DNA from 3 places in the Rhodococcus sp. 077-4 genome. Region 1 is predicted to be linked to each of the others. Evidence: predicted binding sites of a transcription regulator. Region 1 holds the regulator's gene; each other region holds the start of a gene.
The links. Region 1 encodes LexA, which represses DNA repair genes until DNA is damaged. Its sites were predicted from a motif close to CGAACANNTGTTCG; they were not measured.
Positions count from the first base shown of each region.

Region 2: ACNEOT_RS03255 (DUF222 domain-containing protein) is a predicted target of LexA. The motif match lies at 2,824-2,837, and genes of this name have one in related genera.
Region 3: ACNEOT_RS11530 (error-prone DNA polymerase) is a predicted target of LexA. The motif match lies at 3,160-3,173, and genes of this name have one in related genera.

Region 1 is NZ_JAJPWC010000002.1:1,014,206-1,020,069, reverse strand. Features, by position in the region: gene hrpA (ATP-dependent RNA helicase HrpA) at 1-2,856, shown strand, start outside; gene nrdR (transcriptional regulator NrdR) at 2,869-3,333, opposite strand; gene ACNEOT_RS14050 (hypothetical protein) at 3,434-3,817, opposite strand; gene lexA (transcriptional repressor LexA) at 4,196-4,879, shown strand; gene ACNEOT_RS14040 (acyl-CoA dehydrogenase family protein) at 4,955-5,864, opposite strand, start outside.
Region 2 is NZ_JAJPWC010000001.1:644,184-650,047, reverse strand. Features, by position in the region: gene ACNEOT_RS03270 (YhgE/Pip domain-containing protein) at 1-1,138, shown strand, start outside; gene ACNEOT_RS03265 (type II CAAX prenyl endopeptidase Rce1 family protein) at 1,158-1,901, shown strand; gene ACNEOT_RS03260 (DinB family protein) at 1,880-2,500, shown strand; gene ACNEOT_RS03255 (DUF222 domain-containing protein) at 2,852-4,354, shown strand; gene ACNEOT_RS03250 (hypothetical protein) at 4,427-5,029, opposite strand; gene ACNEOT_RS03245 (response regulator transcription factor) at 5,158-5,841, shown strand; gene ACNEOT_RS03240 (ATP-binding protein) at 5,838-5,864, shown strand, end outside.
Region 3 is NZ_JAJPWC010000002.1:489,713-495,576, reverse strand. Features, by position in the region: gene ACNEOT_RS11530 (error-prone DNA polymerase) at 1-3,125, opposite strand, end outside; gene ACNEOT_RS11525 (MMPL family transporter) at 3,266-5,395, shown strand; gene ACNEOT_RS11520 (SDR family oxidoreductase) at 5,430-5,864, shown strand, end outside.

The sequences.
Region 1 (5,864 bases):
ACCAACGTCGCGGAAACGTCGCTGACAGTCCCCGGTATCCGCTATGTCGTCGATCCTGGCACCGCGCGAATTTCGCGATATTCGTTGCGCACCAAGGTACAACGACTCCCGATCGAGCCGATCTCCCAGGCGTCGGCGCGGCAGCGAGCAGGACGATGCGGCCGCGTCGCCGACGGTATCTGCATCCGCTTGTATTCGGAAGAGGATTTCGAGTCGCGTCCGCAGTTCACCGAGCCCGAGATTCTGCGGACCAACCTGGCCTCGGTGATCCTGCAGATGACCGCTCTCGGACTCGGCAAGATCGACGCGTTCCCGTTCGTCGAACCGCCGGATCCGCGCAGCATTCGAGACGGAATCGGATTGCTCGAGGAACTCGGAGCGCTGAAGCCTGCCACCAAGGACGGCACTGCAGAGCTCACCCCCGTCGGCCGGGAACTCTCGGCCCTGCCGGTCGATCCCCGGATGGCGCGAATGCTGGTCGAGGCCAACGGCAACGGATCTCTTCGCGACGCGTTGGTGGTCGTCGCCGCCCTGTCCATTCAGGACGTGCGGGAGCGGCCGGCCGAACATCAGCAGGCGGCCGACGAGAAACATGCCCGTTTTGCGGTGGAGAACTCCGATTTCCTGGCGTACGTGAAGCTGTGGACGTACCTGCGGGAGCAACGTGACGAGTTGTCGTCCAACCAGTTCCGACGCATGTGCCGCACCGAGTTCCTGCACTACCTGCGTATCCGCGAGTGGCAGGATCTGCACGGCCAATTACGTCAGATCACCCGTGGACTCGGGTGGACGGTGCCCGACGCGGACTCCACCGAGACCGCTCTGCATCAGTCGCTGCTGTCCGGGCTGCTCTCGCACGTCGGGCTCAGAGAAGGCGACAAGCGCGAATTCCTCGGCGCGCGTGGAGCGCACTTCGCGATCTTCCCCGGATCCGGTCTGTTCAAGAAGCCCCCACGCTGGGTCATGGCCGCCGAACTGGTCGAGACCGGACGGCTGTGGGGCCGCATGGCCGCTCGCATCGAACCGGAGTGGGCCGAGCGGCTCGCACCACACCTGGTCAAGCGGACGTACTCGGAGCCGCACTGGTCCATCAAGCGCGAATCGGCGATGGCCTACGAACGGGTGACGCTCTACGGCATTCCGTTGGTGACGCAACGCCCGGTGAACTATCACCGCATCGACGCGGAGGCATCGCGGGAGCTGTTCATCAGACACGCTCTGGTGGAGGGTGAATGGAAGACCCAGCACGCGTTCTTCCACAAGAACCGCGCACTGCTCGACGACGTCGGTGAACTCGAGCATCGCGCCCGACGTCGAGACATCGTGGTCGACGACGACGCGCTCTTCGACTTCTACGACGACCGGATCGCCCCGGAAGCGGTGTCGGCGCGGCACTTCGACACCTGGTGGAAGAAGGCCCGCAGGCAGGATCCACACCTGTTGGATTTCACCACCGCCACCGTCGTCAACTCCGACGCGGCCTCCGTCCTCACCGGCGCGTATCCCGATGCATGGCGACAGGGTGAGATCCAGTTCCCGCTGACGTACCAGTTCGAGCCGGGTACGGCGGCCGACGGAGTCACCGCACGAATTCCGATCGCTCTGCTCGCCCAGGTACAACCGGTCGGATTCGACTGGCTGGTCCCGGGGATGCGTGGTGAGTTGGTGACCGCATTGATCAAGACGCTGCCGAAAGCGTTGCGTCGCCACGTCGTTCCGGCCCCCGACTTCGCGGCCGCCGCACTGGCGGTGATGAAGCCGCGTGCGGAAACTCTGGTCACGGCTTTGGCACGCGAACTCTCCCGGGCTGCGCAATGCCACATCACGGCCAAGGATTTCGACACCGCGGCGCTGCCCGAGCATCTGAAGATGACGTTCGCGGCGCTCGACCCGTCGGGAAAGGTGTTGGGCAGCAACAAGGATCTGACTGCTCTTCGCACGGGCCTGTCCGGCGAGGTCGGCCGTCAGGTCGCGAACGCGGTCGGCGATGCGGAGCGCGCACCATCGCTGGCCTGGACCTCGGGCACATTGGGTCGGTTGGAATCGACGGTCACCAGAGAGGTCGGTGGACAGAAGGTCACCGGCTACCCGGCATTGGTACCCGAGGGACCGGGCGTAGCGGTGCGAGTTCTCAGCACGCCCGCCCAGCAACGAGCTGCGATGCGTTCGGGAACCAGAGCACTGTTGCTGTCGACGGCTCCGAAGGGAACCAAAGCCCTGCTGGCCGGCCTACCGACGGCGGAACGTCTTGCGCTGAGCCAGAATCCGTACGGCGGAGTCGATGCACTGCTCGAGGAATGCCGGGTTCTGGCGGTCGAGGAGGCAATGGATGCGCACGGTGGGCCGGTTCGCGATCCGGAGGCTTTCGACAAGCTCAGGACCGAGGTCAACGCCGAGGTTCCTCGACGGACCGCCGCGGTGCTCGCCCTGGTTCGCCCGGTACTGACCGCTGCGCTGGCGTTGTCTGCGCAACTTCAAGCCTCCTCCGGGGAGCCGGCCGACGATGTTCGAGAACAGCTCGACGGGTTGATCTTTCGCGGGTTCGTCACCGAGTTCGGTTCTCGCCGGTTGGCGGACCTTCCGCGGTATCTCGCTGCGGCAACCAAACGGCTCGCGACGCTGCCGAGCAGTGCGGGCCGCGACGCCGCGGCGATGGACGTACTCGATCGCGTCTACGCCTCGTACGGGCGGCTGTTGGATTCGCTCCCGGAGAGCAGAAAGAACAGTTCCGGGGTGCAGGAACTGTTCTGGATGATCGAGGAGTTGCGAGTCGGACTGTTCGCCCAAGGGATTCGCACGGCGTATCCGGTCTCGGAGAAGCGCATCGAGAAAGCGATCTCGGATCAGTCTCGTTGACCCGTGCTGCCGTCAGTCGACGTCGGCGGACTCTCGATGCTTGCGAAGTTCGTGGATTTCCTTCTCGAAGTCCTCGGCCGAGCTGAACGAGCGATAGACGGAGGCGAAGCGCAGGTAGGCCACCTCGTCGAGATCGCGAAGGGGCCCGAGAATCGCCAAACCCACCTCGTTGCTGGGGATCTCTGCGGAACCGGCGGCGCGAATGGTGTCTTCGACCTGTTGAGCCAAGAGGTTCAAAGCGTCGTTGTCGACATCTCTGCCCTGGCAGGCGCGTCGAACACCCTTGACGACCTTGTCGCGGCTGAACGGCTCGGTCACGCCGCTACGCTTCACGACGGCCAGCACTGCAGCCTCGACGGTGGTGAATCGACGACCGCACTCCGGGCAGGAGCGACGACGCCGTATTGCCTGCCCCTCGTCCATCTCACGCGAGTCGACCACGCGTGAGTCGGGATGCCTGCAGAACGGGCAATGCATGAGGAAGCCTCCGTCGTATCCAACGCTCCGACGACGAGCACGCGCATCGGGGCAGTCAGTCGAGGATACTCAGTCTTCCCGGACGCGAGGGGGCCGGTGGTCATCTGCCGGGCGCATACTCGACGACTGCTCCGTCGTGTACTTCGACCACACCGGCCGGCTGCGCGCCCGACTCGGCTGCAGTGGCCCGCAGGTTCGCGATGCCGATCAGTCCCCCTGCGACGACCAGGACCGCCAACATCGACAGCACCAGCGATCGCATGCGAACCGGCTGACCCGCGAAGTGCGCAGAAGTCCGGTCGAACTCGAGATCGGCCTGCTCACGATCGGTGACATCCGTCCACGACGGGTCCAGGACGGGCAGGCACGGGCCGGACGGCGCGGCGACGCCGTGCACCGCCGGACGCGCCCGGCGGCGGCGCTCGACGACGGTGGACCGTGAACGGACGGCGGTGGCGGTGGGGCGATCGGTGATGATGGTCATCGGAACCTCGTCTTCACTCGTTGGATCGATTGTTCGATCAGGCGTTCGATGGACGCTTGTTCGAAGTTCTATCACGAGCCTCCGACAAAGTCTGTAGAAAACGCGACACGAGTCGAACAGATGTTTGATTCAACAGCTGATACACGCTAGATTCGTGTCAGAAACCACACGCCACACGAGTCGACACCATCAACTCCAGTCCGCGCAGACCGACCACGCAGACCGGATCCAGAACTTCAGCAGGAGGCCGACAGCATGAAGGACGAGACCTCGACGAGGTCGACCACGCGAACCACGGGTCCCAAGACGACCGGCGCCAAGGCCACCGCTACCAAGGCCGCCGCAGGAAAGCCGGCCGCAGAGCCGACATCCAAGGCCATGGAGGTCGGAACCGATATCAGTGCGGGTCTGACCGAGCGGCAGCGCAAGGTGCTCGAGGTCATTCGCGCCTCGGTCACCGAGCGCGGCTACCCGCCGAGCATTCGTGAGATCGGCGATGCGGTCGGTCTGACGTCGACCTCGTCGGTTGCTCATCAACTTCGCACCCTCGAACGCAAGGGGTTCCTGCGCCGGGACGCCAACCGCCCCCGCGCCGTCGACGTGCGTGGGCTGGACGAGGTGCAGGCCGATCAGGCTGCCGCCGCCGTAGACGGTTCCGCGGCGTCCGACGAACAGGATCGCCTGCCGACCCCGACGTTCGTGCCCGTTCTGGGACGTATCGCCGCAGGCGGTCCCATTCTTGCCGAAGAGGCCGTCGAGGACGTGTTCCCGCTCCCACGCGAATTGGTGGGGCAGGGTTCGCTCTTCCTGCTCAAGGTCGTCGGCGAGTCGATGATCGAGGCGGCCATCTGCGACGGCGACTGGGTGGTGGTTCGCCAGCAGTCCGTGGCCGACAACGGCGACATCGTGGCTGCGATGATCGACGGCGAGGCCACCGTCAAGACGTTCAAGCGGTCCAAGGGTGAAGTGTGGCTGCTGCCGCACAATCCCCTGTTCGAGCCGATTCCAGGCAACAACGCCGCAATCCTCGGCAAAGTCGTCACCGTGATGCGCAAGCTGTAGGGATCGTCACCGTAGTGACACGAGAAGGGCCGCAGCACATGTGCTGCGGCCCTTCGCGTGCATCGGATCAGCGGATCACAGATTCAATCCGCGGCCGATGATCTCCTTCATGATCTCGGTGGTCCCGCCGTAGATGGTTTGGACGCGAGAGTCCATGTAGGCCTTGGCGATCGGGTATTCCTTCATGTAGCCGTAACCGCCGTGCAGCTGCAGGCACCGGTCGATCAGCTTGACCTGATTCTCGGTGGTCCACCACTTCGCCATCGCGGCTTCCTGGACGGACAACGTCCCTGCATTGAGCAGTTCGATGAACTTGTCCACCATGATGCGGGTGGCGGTGGTCTCGGTTGCCAACTCCGCCAACACGAATCGGGTGTTCTGGAACTTGCCGATCGACTTTCCGAAAGCCTTGCGATCGCGGCAGTACTGAATCGTCATCTCCAGCGCCGACTCCATCGCGGCTGCCGCGACGACGGCGATCGACAGGCGTTCCTGGGGCAGATTCTGCATGAGGTAGATGAACCCCATGCCTTCTTCGCCGAGGAGGTTGGCGGCGGGCACGCGAACGTCGGTGAAGCTGAGTTCGGCGGTGTCCTGTGCCTTCATGCCGATCTTGTCGAGGTTGCGACCGCGTTCGAATCCGGGCATGTCGCGTTCGACGACCAGCAGGCTGAAGCCCTGTGCGCCCTTCTCCGGGTCGGTGCAGGCCACGACAATGATCAGATCTGCGTTGATTCCGTTGGTGATGAAGGTCTTCGAGCCGTTGAGCACCCAGTCGTCGCCGTCGCGGACGGCCTTGGTCTTGATGCCCTGCAGGTCGCTGCCCGTGCCGGGTTCGGTCATGGCGATTGCGGTGATCAGCTCACCGGAACAGAATCCGGGCAGCCAGCGCTGCTTCTGCTCGTCGTTCGCCAGCTCGATCAGATACGGCGCGACGACGTCGTTGTGCAGTGTGAAGCCGATGCCGCTGTACCCACCGCGGGTG
Region 2 (5,864 bases), on a different contig from region 1:
CGCGATCGTCAACCAGGACGAGGGCGACACCCTCGCCGGCGAGCAACGCAACATCGGCAACGACATCGTGGCGGGTCTGCTGCAGAACGTCGATTCCGAGAAGGTCGATTTCCGGGAAGTCGGCCCGGCGCAGGCCGAATCGCTGCTGTCGACGGCGGAGGTATACGGCTCCATCGTCATCCCCAGCGATTTCACCAAAAGAATGGGAATCCTGGCGCAGGCGAGTGTGATTCCCGGTGACGTGGAGAGGCCGATCATCACCGTCTACACCAACCCTCGGGCGGGCAGCTTCGGGATGTCACTGGTAACGGGAGTGGCCACACCGGCATTCGAGTCGGTCAACCAGACTGTCGGACAACAGATCACCGAACAGGTGCGCCAGCAGCTCGGCGATACCCCGATCGCCGGTGCGAGCGCACTCACTCTCGCGCAGCCGATCGATGTCATTGTTGCTCAACATGATCCATTGCCCGACGGCACCGGCGGTGGCCTGTCTGCGTTCTACTACGCGCTGTTGCTCGTGCTGGCCGGATTCACCGGCGCGACCATCGTCAGCGCACTCGTCGACGGACTACTCGGATTCACACCGACCGAAATCGGCCCCAAGTACATCCATCGCGGACCCACGCTGATCAGCCGCTTCCAGACCCTGCTCGTGAAATGGCTCGTGATGTTCGTTCTGGCCCTGCTGGTGTCGGGCCTCTACCTGCTGATCAGTCATCTGCTCGACATGCCCATCACCCACGCCTGGACGCTGTGGATGTACGGCGCGTTCGCGATCACCGCGGTCGGTGTCACGGCGCTGGCGGTGATGTCGGCGTTCGGCACGGCCGGTTTGCTGATCAATCTGATCGTGTTCATCATCCTGGCGTTGCCGTCCTCGGGCGGCACCATTCCCCTCGAAGCCAGCCCGCCGGTCTTCACCTGGCTCGCACAGTTCGAGCCGATGCACCAGATCTTTCTCGGCACTCGCTCGATCCTCTATTTCAACGCCTCACCCGACGCGGGCCTGCTCCACTCGGTGGGTATGACGTCCCTCGGGTTGCTCATCGGGCTCGTGTTCGGTGTGGTCTTCACCAGCATCTACGACCGCAAGGGCCTCGATCGAGGCCTCGATTCACCCGTCGCTCACAGCTGACGCCGGTACACTCGATCCAATGCTTGCTGTGAATCCGGCCGGGAGCGTGGCAATAAGACGTACATTCCACGCTTACCTCGACGTCGCCATCGTCGTCCTCGTGCTCGTCGGGACCAACCTCATCGCCCACTTCACGACGGCATGGGCCAGCATCGCGACAGTGCCGATCGCCGCCGTTCTGCTGGTCGTCCTGTCGAACCGCCGCGGTTTGGGGTGGGCCGAACTGGGACTCTCACCCAAGCATTGGAAGACGGGTTCGCTCTACGCGCTGGGAGCCGTCGGAATCGTCCTCACCGTGGTCGCGATCGGTGCACTGCTCCCCCTCACCCGCCCCTTCTTCATGGCCGATCGATACGCAACCGTCTCCGCCGCCGTCGTCGCGTCGATGGTCGTCATTCCGCTCCAGACCGTCATCCCGGAAGAACTCGCGTTCCGTGGGGTACTGCACGGAACACTGGGCCGCATCTACGGTGCGCGGGGCGTGTTCGCCGCAGGGTCCCTGCTGTTCGGTCTGTGGCACATCGCGTCCTCGCTCGGATTGACGGCGGGCAACGTGGGGCTCAGCGGATTTCTCGGCGGCGGACTGTTCGGTCAGATCGTCGGCATCGCGCTCGCCGTGCTGGCGACCGCAGCGGCAGGTGTCGTCTTCACGTGGCTACGCAGCCGTAGCGGCAGTCTGATCGCGCCCATCGCCCTGCACTGGTCGTTGAATGGACTCGGCGCACTGGCTGCCGCTCTCGTATGGCACGCATCGGTGAGCTGACGACAGTGAAAGACGAGCTCTGGCAGTATCTTCGACTCGCGCGCGGAACCATGCTGTGGAAACTCGACGGCCTCACCGAATACCAGAAGCGTCGCCCCCTTACGCCCACGGGCACGAACCTGCTGGGCTTGATCAAGCACCTGGCGATCGTCGAATACGGCTACTTCGGGCTGACCTTCGGCCGTGAATTCCCGGCACCCTTCCCCGACATCACGAAATCGGCCGAGGCGCGACTGAACTCGGACATGTGGGCCGCTGCCGACGAATCATCCGAGTTCATCGTCGACCTGTACCGCACGGCCTGGATCCATTCCGACAAGACCATCGAGTCGAACGACCTCGAATCCGTCGGACGTGTACTGCACTGGCCCTTCGAGAAGCAGGAAGTCACGCTGCACCGCGTGCTGGTCCACATGGCTATCGAGACGAGTCGACATGCCGGACATGCAGACATTGTGCGCGAGCTCATCGACGACTCCGTCGGACTGCGCTTGGGCAACGAAAACATGGCCGACGGGGACGCCGCGTGGTGGGCCACGTATCGAGCCGAGCTGGAAACCGTTGCGCGAGAGGCTGATGAAGTTCGTCCGACGGACTGACGGCCTGACATACCAGTTCGTTCGAGATGCCGACTCCCATGGATTCCCGCCCTACCGAAGAGTCGATGCGGACTTCTTCTGCCGACGCCTCCCCGACCACGGATGGGCGGTCTGTCATGCCACAGAGTCCGAGGTCTGGAGCAGGCCGTACGACGACGCCGGCTTCGGTGATCGACCGCCGGAAGGCGTGTGGGTAAGCCGCAAGGGCGATAGATCGTACGGGTACGACTGCGCGACGAGCTGATACCACAGGGCACCGACAGCATTGAATTCACGAATCCTTATGCAAGGCAATAGTTTTCGGTTAAACTATGGTTGTCAGTCGAACGCATGTTCGATACACTAGGTCCCATGACCGCAGCGATCTGGCAACTGAGCGATAGTGAACTCCTCGCCGACGCCGCCGCGGTCTCCCACCAGATTCAACTCCTCGAAGCCCGACGTATTGCTCTCGTCGCCGAAATCGACACCCGCGTCTCCCGAGAGAAGCTCGGCTTCCCCGGCCCTGCAGGCTGGCTGACCTCCACCACCCTGCTCAGCCCCAGCAAAGCCAACAAGATCGTCGCCCTCGCCCGCGGATTGAAGGACTTCCCCGACATCGCCGACGCCGTCAACACCGGCGTCATGTCCGTCGACCACGCCGCCCTCATCCTCACCTTCGCCGAAACACCCCCGAAGAACCTCCCGCAAGCAGGACAAGACATCGCCCGTAAAGCCATGATCGACGCCGCTACCGGACCCGAAGCACGTACCAGCAGACTCCGCGCGGCGATCACCCGCCTGCACGACACCTACGGCAGCAAGAAACCACCCGCCGAAGACACCGACCGCAACGAACTCTTCGCCTCGAAAACCCTGAACGGGCGACTGGTCATGAAAGGTGACTTCGACGCCGTCACCGGAGAAAAACTCCTCACCGCCCTCTCACCACTGACCGAACCCCAACCAGCGGCCGACGGAACCCACGACGAACGATCCCCCGCCAAACGCCGCGCCGACGCCCTCGGACACATCCTCGATCACTACCTCGCCTCGAGTGATCGACCCATCGAAGGCGGCGAGAGACCGCATGTGAACCTGCACATCACCCTGCGTGACCTCACCGACCTCCGCGACAGCGCCGACAGTGCCGACGACGACGACGACGACGATATCGCGGACGACGAAAACTCGCGCACTGCAACAGAAACCGACACCAGCGCGGACGCGGTCGACATCAACACCGGAGACCCGATCCACCCCGACGAGGCCAACGAGGCGGATGGACATTCCGTCTCCGACAGCTCGAGAACCCCTGCCGAATCGGATGCTTCGGAGCCGGGCGCCGACAATGACGGTGACGGTGACGGTGACGGTGACGGTGACGGCGGTGCCGCAGCCGATCGTGGCGCGTACAGGGATCTGTTCGGTGACGGCACCACCGTGGGCTGGCTTCCCTGGATGGGGCCACTGTCTCGCAACACCTCTCGGCAGTTGGCGTGCGACTGTGTCCTCACGGCCATCGTCATGGACGAGAACGGCTCCCCGATCAACCTCGCCCGCACCGCCCGCACCGTCACCGCCAAACAACGCAAAGCCCTCATCGCGAGAGATCACACCTGCGCATTCCCCGGCTGCGGCAAACCCGCATCCTGGACAGAGGCGCACCACATTCGGCACTGGGCCGACGGCGGCCCCACCGACATGAACAACCTCGTCCTACTCTGCCGATTCCACCACCGACTCCTTCACCACAGTGACTGGGAAGTGTTCATCGGCACCGACAACCACCCCTGGTTCGTACCCCCGGCAACAGTGGATCCCTATCGACAACCCCGACAATCCCACGCGCGAGCAGGCCCCCACATCGCCTGAGCCCGACCACACCATCCACAGACGACACCAGCCCCGCACCGAAACGACGGTGCGGGGCTGGAAGTGGTCGGTTCAGGAACCGGACGGAGCTGCAGGCGGAGCCGGAGGCGTGACACCATCGGCCGGAACCGGAGGAGCCGGAGGCGTGGCACCATCGGCGGGTGCCGGCGGCGTCGGAGGAGTCGCACCGTCACCTTCTGCACCCGGGGTAGGCGGAGCCGGAGGCGTCGCGCCGCCACCTGGAGCACATGCGGCACCACCGGGGCCACCGCCCTTACCCGGACCACCTGCCGGGGGCGCCGGCGGAGTTGCCCCGTCACCCGGCGCCGGCGGCGTTGCGCCGTCCGCAGGTGACGGTGGGGTCGGTACCGCGGGAACCGTCGATCCGTCGTCGGTACCCGGAGCTGCCGGTACGGCAGGCACATCCGACCCGCCACCACCGTCGGTTCGCTGTCCGAGAGCTGAAGACGACGCCACCGTCGACACTCCGGGAGAGACGTCGGGGCCGGTGGCTGCGAATACTGCCGACGCGACGAGCGCCCCTACTGCAAGTCCCGCTGCTGCCGTTGCCACCAAGGGCACGCGTCCCTTCCACCGCTTCGGCTTGTTCTGCTGGGGAGCAGCAGGCTCGGCCGGGTTCGATGCGGCGGGGATCGGCTGGGTCTGATCGTTCACATTCACTCCTCGTTCGGATCTGTGTTGTTCGTTTGGTCCTGTCATCAACCCTGCCGCCGCCAGCTGAAGTGATCCTGAAGCCGGGCGTATCTTCAGGATCACTTCAGCTGGTGGGTGACAATCGAGGCATGACATACAGTTCCGCTCCCCGGGTGATGGTGGTGGAGGATTCGCTACCCATCCGAGAAGCCCTGGTGGCGTCGTTCGAGGACGCAGGCTTCGTCGCCACCGCGTCCCCCGATGGCGATGACTTCGAATCGGTCATGGCCGGATTCCGTCCGGACGTCGTAATACTCGATGTCATGCTGCCCGGCGCGCGCGACGGATTCGCGCTGATCGACGTCGTCCGCCAGAGCAGCGATGCAGGAATCATTATGGTCACCGCGAAAGACCAACTGCCGGATCGCCTGCGCGGACTGAGCAGCGGCGCAGACGATTACGTCGTCAAACCGTTTCAGCTCGACGAGGTGGTCGCGCGCGCGAAATCGGTGCTGCGGAGGCGGGGACGATCGTCCGACGCGATCCAGGTGGGCGATCTTCTGGTCGACGAATCTGCCGGAATCGTCACCCGCGCCGGCCACGTCCTCGATCTGACGGCAACCGAACTGAGACTGACCACGTTTCTGGTAGCTCAGCGCGGACGCACCGTCTCCAAAACCGCCATCCTCGAATCGGTTTGGGGTTACGGCGCTTACGACGGCAACCTGGTGGAAGTACACATCAGCGCGTTGCGTCGCAAGATGGAAGCCCACGGTCCGCGGTTGATCCACACCGTTCGCGGACTCGGTTACGCCTTGCGAGCGCCGCAGTGAACCGCACAGCCACCCCCTCGTTG
Region 3 (5,864 bases), 520 kb from region 1:
CCGACCGAGCACACCACGTTGACCATGCCGGTTTCGTCCTCGAGGTTGATGAACGTGACGCCTCCCGCAGTTGCCGGCCGCTGGCGATGCGTCACCGCTCCACCGACGAGCACCCGATCCCCGTCCGGAATCTGCAGCAGCCGGTTCGCGGGGATCACGCCGAGCGAATCGAGACGATCCCGAAAGAACTGCGTGGGATACGAATCCGGTGACACTCCGGTTGCCCAGACGTCGGCCGAGGCCAGATCGAGATCCGACATTCCCGGTAGCGCAGGCGCTGTCGTCGACGCTCCGATGCCGGGGAGCAGGCCGGGACGCTCCCCCGCCGCCGCTCCCGCAGCCCACAGTGCCTCTCGGCGCGTGATGCCGAAGCACCCGAGTGCGCCTGCCGTTGCCAGTGCTTCCGCTTGCGCCACCGACAGTTCGACGCGTCCCGTCAGGTCCAGGAAGGAGGTGTAGGGCCCGTGTGCCTCTCGCGAGTCGACGATCTTCTGGGCCACTGCAGTGCCGATGAACTTCACATCTGCCAACCCCATGCGAATCTCGAGCCCGTCCCCCTCGAGATTCGCATGGCCGAGACTGGCGTTCACGTCGGCACCGTGCACGAGCACACCGTGCCGCCTGGCATCGGCGACCAAAGATTGCGGTGAGTAGAAACCCATCGGTTGGGCGCGCAGCAGACCGGCACAGAATGCAGCCGGATGGTGCAACTTGAACCACGACGAGTAGAACACCAGTGAGGCGAAGCTCTGCGAATGGCTCTCGGGGAAGCCGAAATTGGCGAAGGCCGACAGTTTTTCGTAGATGCGATCCGCGGCCGCGCCGGTGATGCCGTGAAGATCACGCATCCCGTCGTAGAACCGCCCACGCAGCAGTTCCATCTTCTCCGGTGATCTCTTCGATCCCATGGCGCGGCGCAGCTGATCGGCGTCGGCGGCACTGAAACCGGCCACATCGATGGCCATCTGCATCAGCTGCTCCTGGAACAACGGCACGCCGAGAGTTCGATCGAGCGCCTTCTTGAGGGACGGATGCTCGAAGATCACCGGTTCGAGTCCGTTGCGGCGCTTGATGTACGGGTGCACCGAACCGCCCTGGATCGGGCCGGGGCGGATCAGGGCTACCTCGACCACCAGGTCGTAGAAGTTTCTCGGCTTGAGCCGCGGCAGCGTGGCCATCTGCGCGCGGGACTCGACCTGGAACACCCCGACCGAATCGGCTCGTTGGAGCATCTCGTACACCTCGGGTTCGGACAGATCGATCGAGGAGAGTTCGATGTCGATGCCCTTGTGCTCGGCGATCAGGTCCATCATGTAGTGCAGCGCCGAGAGCATGCCGAGCCCGAGCATGTCGAACTTCACCAAACCCACTGCGGCACAATCGTCCTTGTCCCACTGGAGCACACTGCGGTTCTCCATCGTCGCCCATTCCACCGGACAGACGTCGGCGATCGGACGATCACAGATCACCATGCCGCCGGAGTGAATACCGAGGTGGCGCGGGAAGCCCTCGATCTGTCGCGCGAGTTCGAGGACGGACTCGGGAATTCCGTCACCTTCCTGATCACCGATTCCGGACCAGCGGGTGATCTGCTTGCTCCACGCGTCCTGCTGCCCCTGCGAAAAGCCGAGCGCACGTGCCATGTCTCGCACCGAGGACTTACCGCGATAGGTGATGACATTGGCCACCTGAGCGGCATGGGTGCGGCCGTACTTCGCGTAGACGTGCTGGATCGCCTCTTCCCGACGATCGGATTCGATGTCGATATCGATGTCGGGCGGCCCGTCACGTTCTGGTGCGAGAAACCGCTCGAACAGCAGCTTGTTGGCCACCGGATCCACATTGGTGATTCCGATGGCGAAGCAGACTGCGGAATTGGCTGCCGAACCTCTTCCCTGACACAGGATGTCGTGTGTCTTGCAGAAGTGGACGATGTCGTTGACCACCAGGAAGTAGCCGGGAAATTCGAGCCGCTCGATGATGTCCAGTTCGTACTCGAGCTGCGAGTACGCCGCTGGGTTCGCCGACTGGGGGCCGTACCGGCGGGCGGCTCCCTCGAACGTGAGGCGCCGCAGATAGCTGATTTCGGTGAATCCGTCGGGCACTTCGAACGGCGGCAGGCGCGGCGCGATCAGCTTCAGATCGAACGAGCACTCACGACCGAGCTCGACGGCACCGCGCACCGCGCCCGGATAGTGACGGAACAGTTCGGCCATTTCCGCCCCGGACCGCAGATGTTCGCCGCCGGTCGGGGCCAACCAACCGGCGGCGTCGTCCAAACTGCTCCGCGCGCGAACCGCGGCCATCGCCATGGCCAATCTCCTACTGCGTGGACCGGCGTAATGCGCGGCCGTGGTGGCGATCGTCGGAAGGCCGTACTGCCGAGCCAGCGTCGCGAGAGCGTCGTTGCGCTCGTCGTCGTCCGCGACGCCGTGCCGGGTGAGTTCGACGGTGACACGATCGGGTCCGAACCGATCGACGAGCATGCGCAACTCGGCTTCGGCCGCCTCAGGACCACCACGTGAAAGCGCCTGCCTCACATGCCCTTTTCGGCAACCGGTGAGAATCTGCCAATGCCCACCCGCCGATTCGGTGAGCTCGTCGATGTCGTACTGCGGCTTACCTTTGACCCCGCCTGCCAGATGCGCGGCCGCGATCCGACGCGAAAGGCGTCGATACCCTTCCTGGCCGCGGGCGAGTACGAGTAGATGAGTGCCGTCGGGATCGGTCGCCCCGGCTCGAGACCGTTGGGTGTCCAGCGAGAGTTCGGCACCGAACACGGTTCCGATGCCGAGAGCTCTGGCCGCCTCGGCGAAACGCACGACCCCATAGAAACCGTCGTGATCGGTGATCGCGATGGACTCGAGGCCGAGTCGTACCGCTTCCTCGACCATTTCCTCGGGCTGCGAGGCACCGTCGAGAAAGCTGAACGCCGAGTGCGCATGCAGTTCCGAATACGGCGTTGCCGGACGCACCGGCTCGTGGTGGCGAGGCCCCTCGTAGGCCTCTCGCTTCCGGGACCAGGCCGGGCTGTCGCCGCCGTCGCCCTCGGCCACAGGCTTGGGACGTCCGGACAGGACGCGCTCCATTTCCGACCAGGTGGGAGGTCCGTCGTTCCAACCCATCGAAATCACCTCCTCCACGCCGTCGCAATACCGTCGAACACTTGTTCTAATGAGAACACGAGGGTCCGACACGATCAACTACAGTCGAGTCGCCACTGACCCTTTTCACCGAATCCCTTTCACAGAGCCGGAGCACCGTCGTGACCCGTTGGGCCTCGTTCGTCGTATCGCACAAACGATGGGTACTCACAGCTGTCGTCGCGATCGTGGCCGTAGGCGGCGTGCTGGGGCTGGGTGTCTTCTCGAAACTGAGCGAAGGCGGCTACGCCGACGCAGGCAGCGAGTCGTCGGAGGTCGCGCGACTGGTGCAGGGCATCGGCCAACCGACACCCGACATCGTGGCGATCTACACCGCCCCCGAGGGCGAGACGATCGACGACATAGGACCCCGAGTGCAGGCGACGCTCGACCAATTCCGTAGTCGCTACACCCTCGGAAACGTGAACTCCTACTGGACCGCGGACCCGGTGACCAAGGAGTTCCTGGTCTCGAAAGACCGAACCAAAGCATTGGTGACGATCTCCCTCGGTGCGAAATCGGGAGTCACCTTCAACACGTTCGGCGAACTTCCGCCGCAACTCGAAGTACCCGGCATCGAATCGCAGTTCGCCGGCGCGTCTGTGGTGGGGGTCTCGCTCAGCGAAACCCTCGAAAGTGATCTGGTCCGCTCCGAGATGATCGCGGTTCCCATCACGTTGCTGCTGCTGATCTTCATCTTCGGCGGTGTGATCGCCGCAGCGGTCCCGGTGTTCGTCGGTATTCTGAGCGTGCTCAGCTCCCTGGCCATCCTGCGGGTGCTCACCGAGTTCACCGAAGTCAGCTCGTTCTCGATCAACGTCGCGTCACTGCTGGGACTTGGCCTGGCCATCGATTACGGATTGTTCATCGTCAGCAGGTTCCGCGAGGAACTACGCGGCGGGTCGACGACGATCGAGGCGACCGTCCGCACCGTGTCCACCGCCGGCCGCACCGTCGTCTTCTCGGGACTGCTGCTGATCTGCGCGTTCGCCGGCATGCTCGTCTTCCCGCAGGCAGTGATCCGATCCCTCGGGTTCGGAGCCATGGCTGCGGTGGCGAGTGCGGCCGTCCTGTCACTGACTGCGGTTCCGGCACTGCTTGCGATTCTCGGCCCGCGCATCAACTCCTGGACATGGTCGCGCACCGCGTCCGATCGCAGCGATGCACGCGCACACAAATTCTGGGGCGGCGTCGTCACCCGCGTGATGAAGCATCCGGGCTTCGTCGCTGCCGTCATCGTCGCCGGGTTGCTGATCATCGCCACCCCGATCCTCAAAGTCTCACTCGGAGAGGTCGACTACACGGCGTTGCCGAAGGACGACCCGGCGCGAATGGCATTCGAGACGCTCGGAAGCGACTTCGAGTCGACCGGCGACGGTGCCACCGTGGTGCTGCGCGGCCTGGACGGCGTCAAGCCTCAGGGTGCTCCCATCGCGGCACTGACCTCTGCCGTGGAATCCATTCCTGGCATCGCCCGAGCCGAATTCCTCGGCTCGAAGGACGATTTCGTGACGCTGCAGGCGTCCTACAGCGAACCGACCGACGGGATGAGCGAGGCAGAATCCCAATCCGACGCAGTGGCCGCACTGCGCTCGATCGCTCCTCCGGACGGGACCGAGATCCTCGTCGGCGGCGGGCGAGCGAATGTCGACGACGGTAATGCGGCGATCGCGAAGTGGCTGCCGGTGATGATCGCGATCATGGTCGTCTCGACGCTGGTGTTGCTGTTCCTTGCGTTCGGATCGATCGTGCTGCCGATCAAGGCGGTGCTCATGGCCGGACTGAGCCTGGCTGCCACGTTCGGCGCACTCACGTGGGTGTTCCAGGAAGGCCACGGCGCAGATTTGCTCGGCGTCACCCCCGGCCCACTCGAGTCGACGTTCGTAGTTCTCATTCTCGCGGTCATCTTCGGCTTGTCGACCGACTACGAAGTGTTTCTGATGTCGCGCATGGTCGAGGCTCGCGCGGGAGGAGCGAGCACCGAGGAAGCCGTGATCTTCGGCGCTCAACGCACCGGACGCATCGTCACCGCGGCCGCGTTGATTCTGATCGTCGTCACCGGGGCCTTCACGATCTCGGGCCTGTCGATCATGAAATTTCTCGGCTTCGGCGTCATTCTCGCCCTGATCATCGACGCGACCATCATCCGCATGTTGCTGGTTCCATCCCTGGTCAAACTCATGGGCGAGGGCAACTGGTGGGCACCGGCCTGGATGAAGAAAGTGCACGACAAGGCCGGTATCGGGCACTAGCACCGGATCTTACTGTGGAGTAAGGTCGGCTCGCATGGCGAACTACATCGTAACCGGCGGTACCGGGTTTCTCGGGAAGAACATCCTGCCCCGACTGCTGGAACGTGATGCCCTCGCTGCGATCCACGTGCTGGTGCGTCCGGGTTCGGTGGCTCGTCTCGAGCGACTGGCGGAGGAACTCGACGGCGGCGAACGGATTCACCCACTGGTCGGCGACCTCACCGACCCGGAGCTCGGACTCGGGGACGTGCCGGCCGACATCGACCACATCATCCACCTCGGGGCCGTCTACGACCTGACCGCCGGTGACGAGCAAACCCCGACCAATGTTGCCGGAACTGCCTCGGTGATCGCACTGGCCGAGAAGACCGGTGCCCGCCTGCACCACATCTCGTCGATCGCCGTTGCCGGTGACTACCGAGGAACGTTCTCCGAGAACGACTTCGACCTCGGGCAGGGATTCCCGACG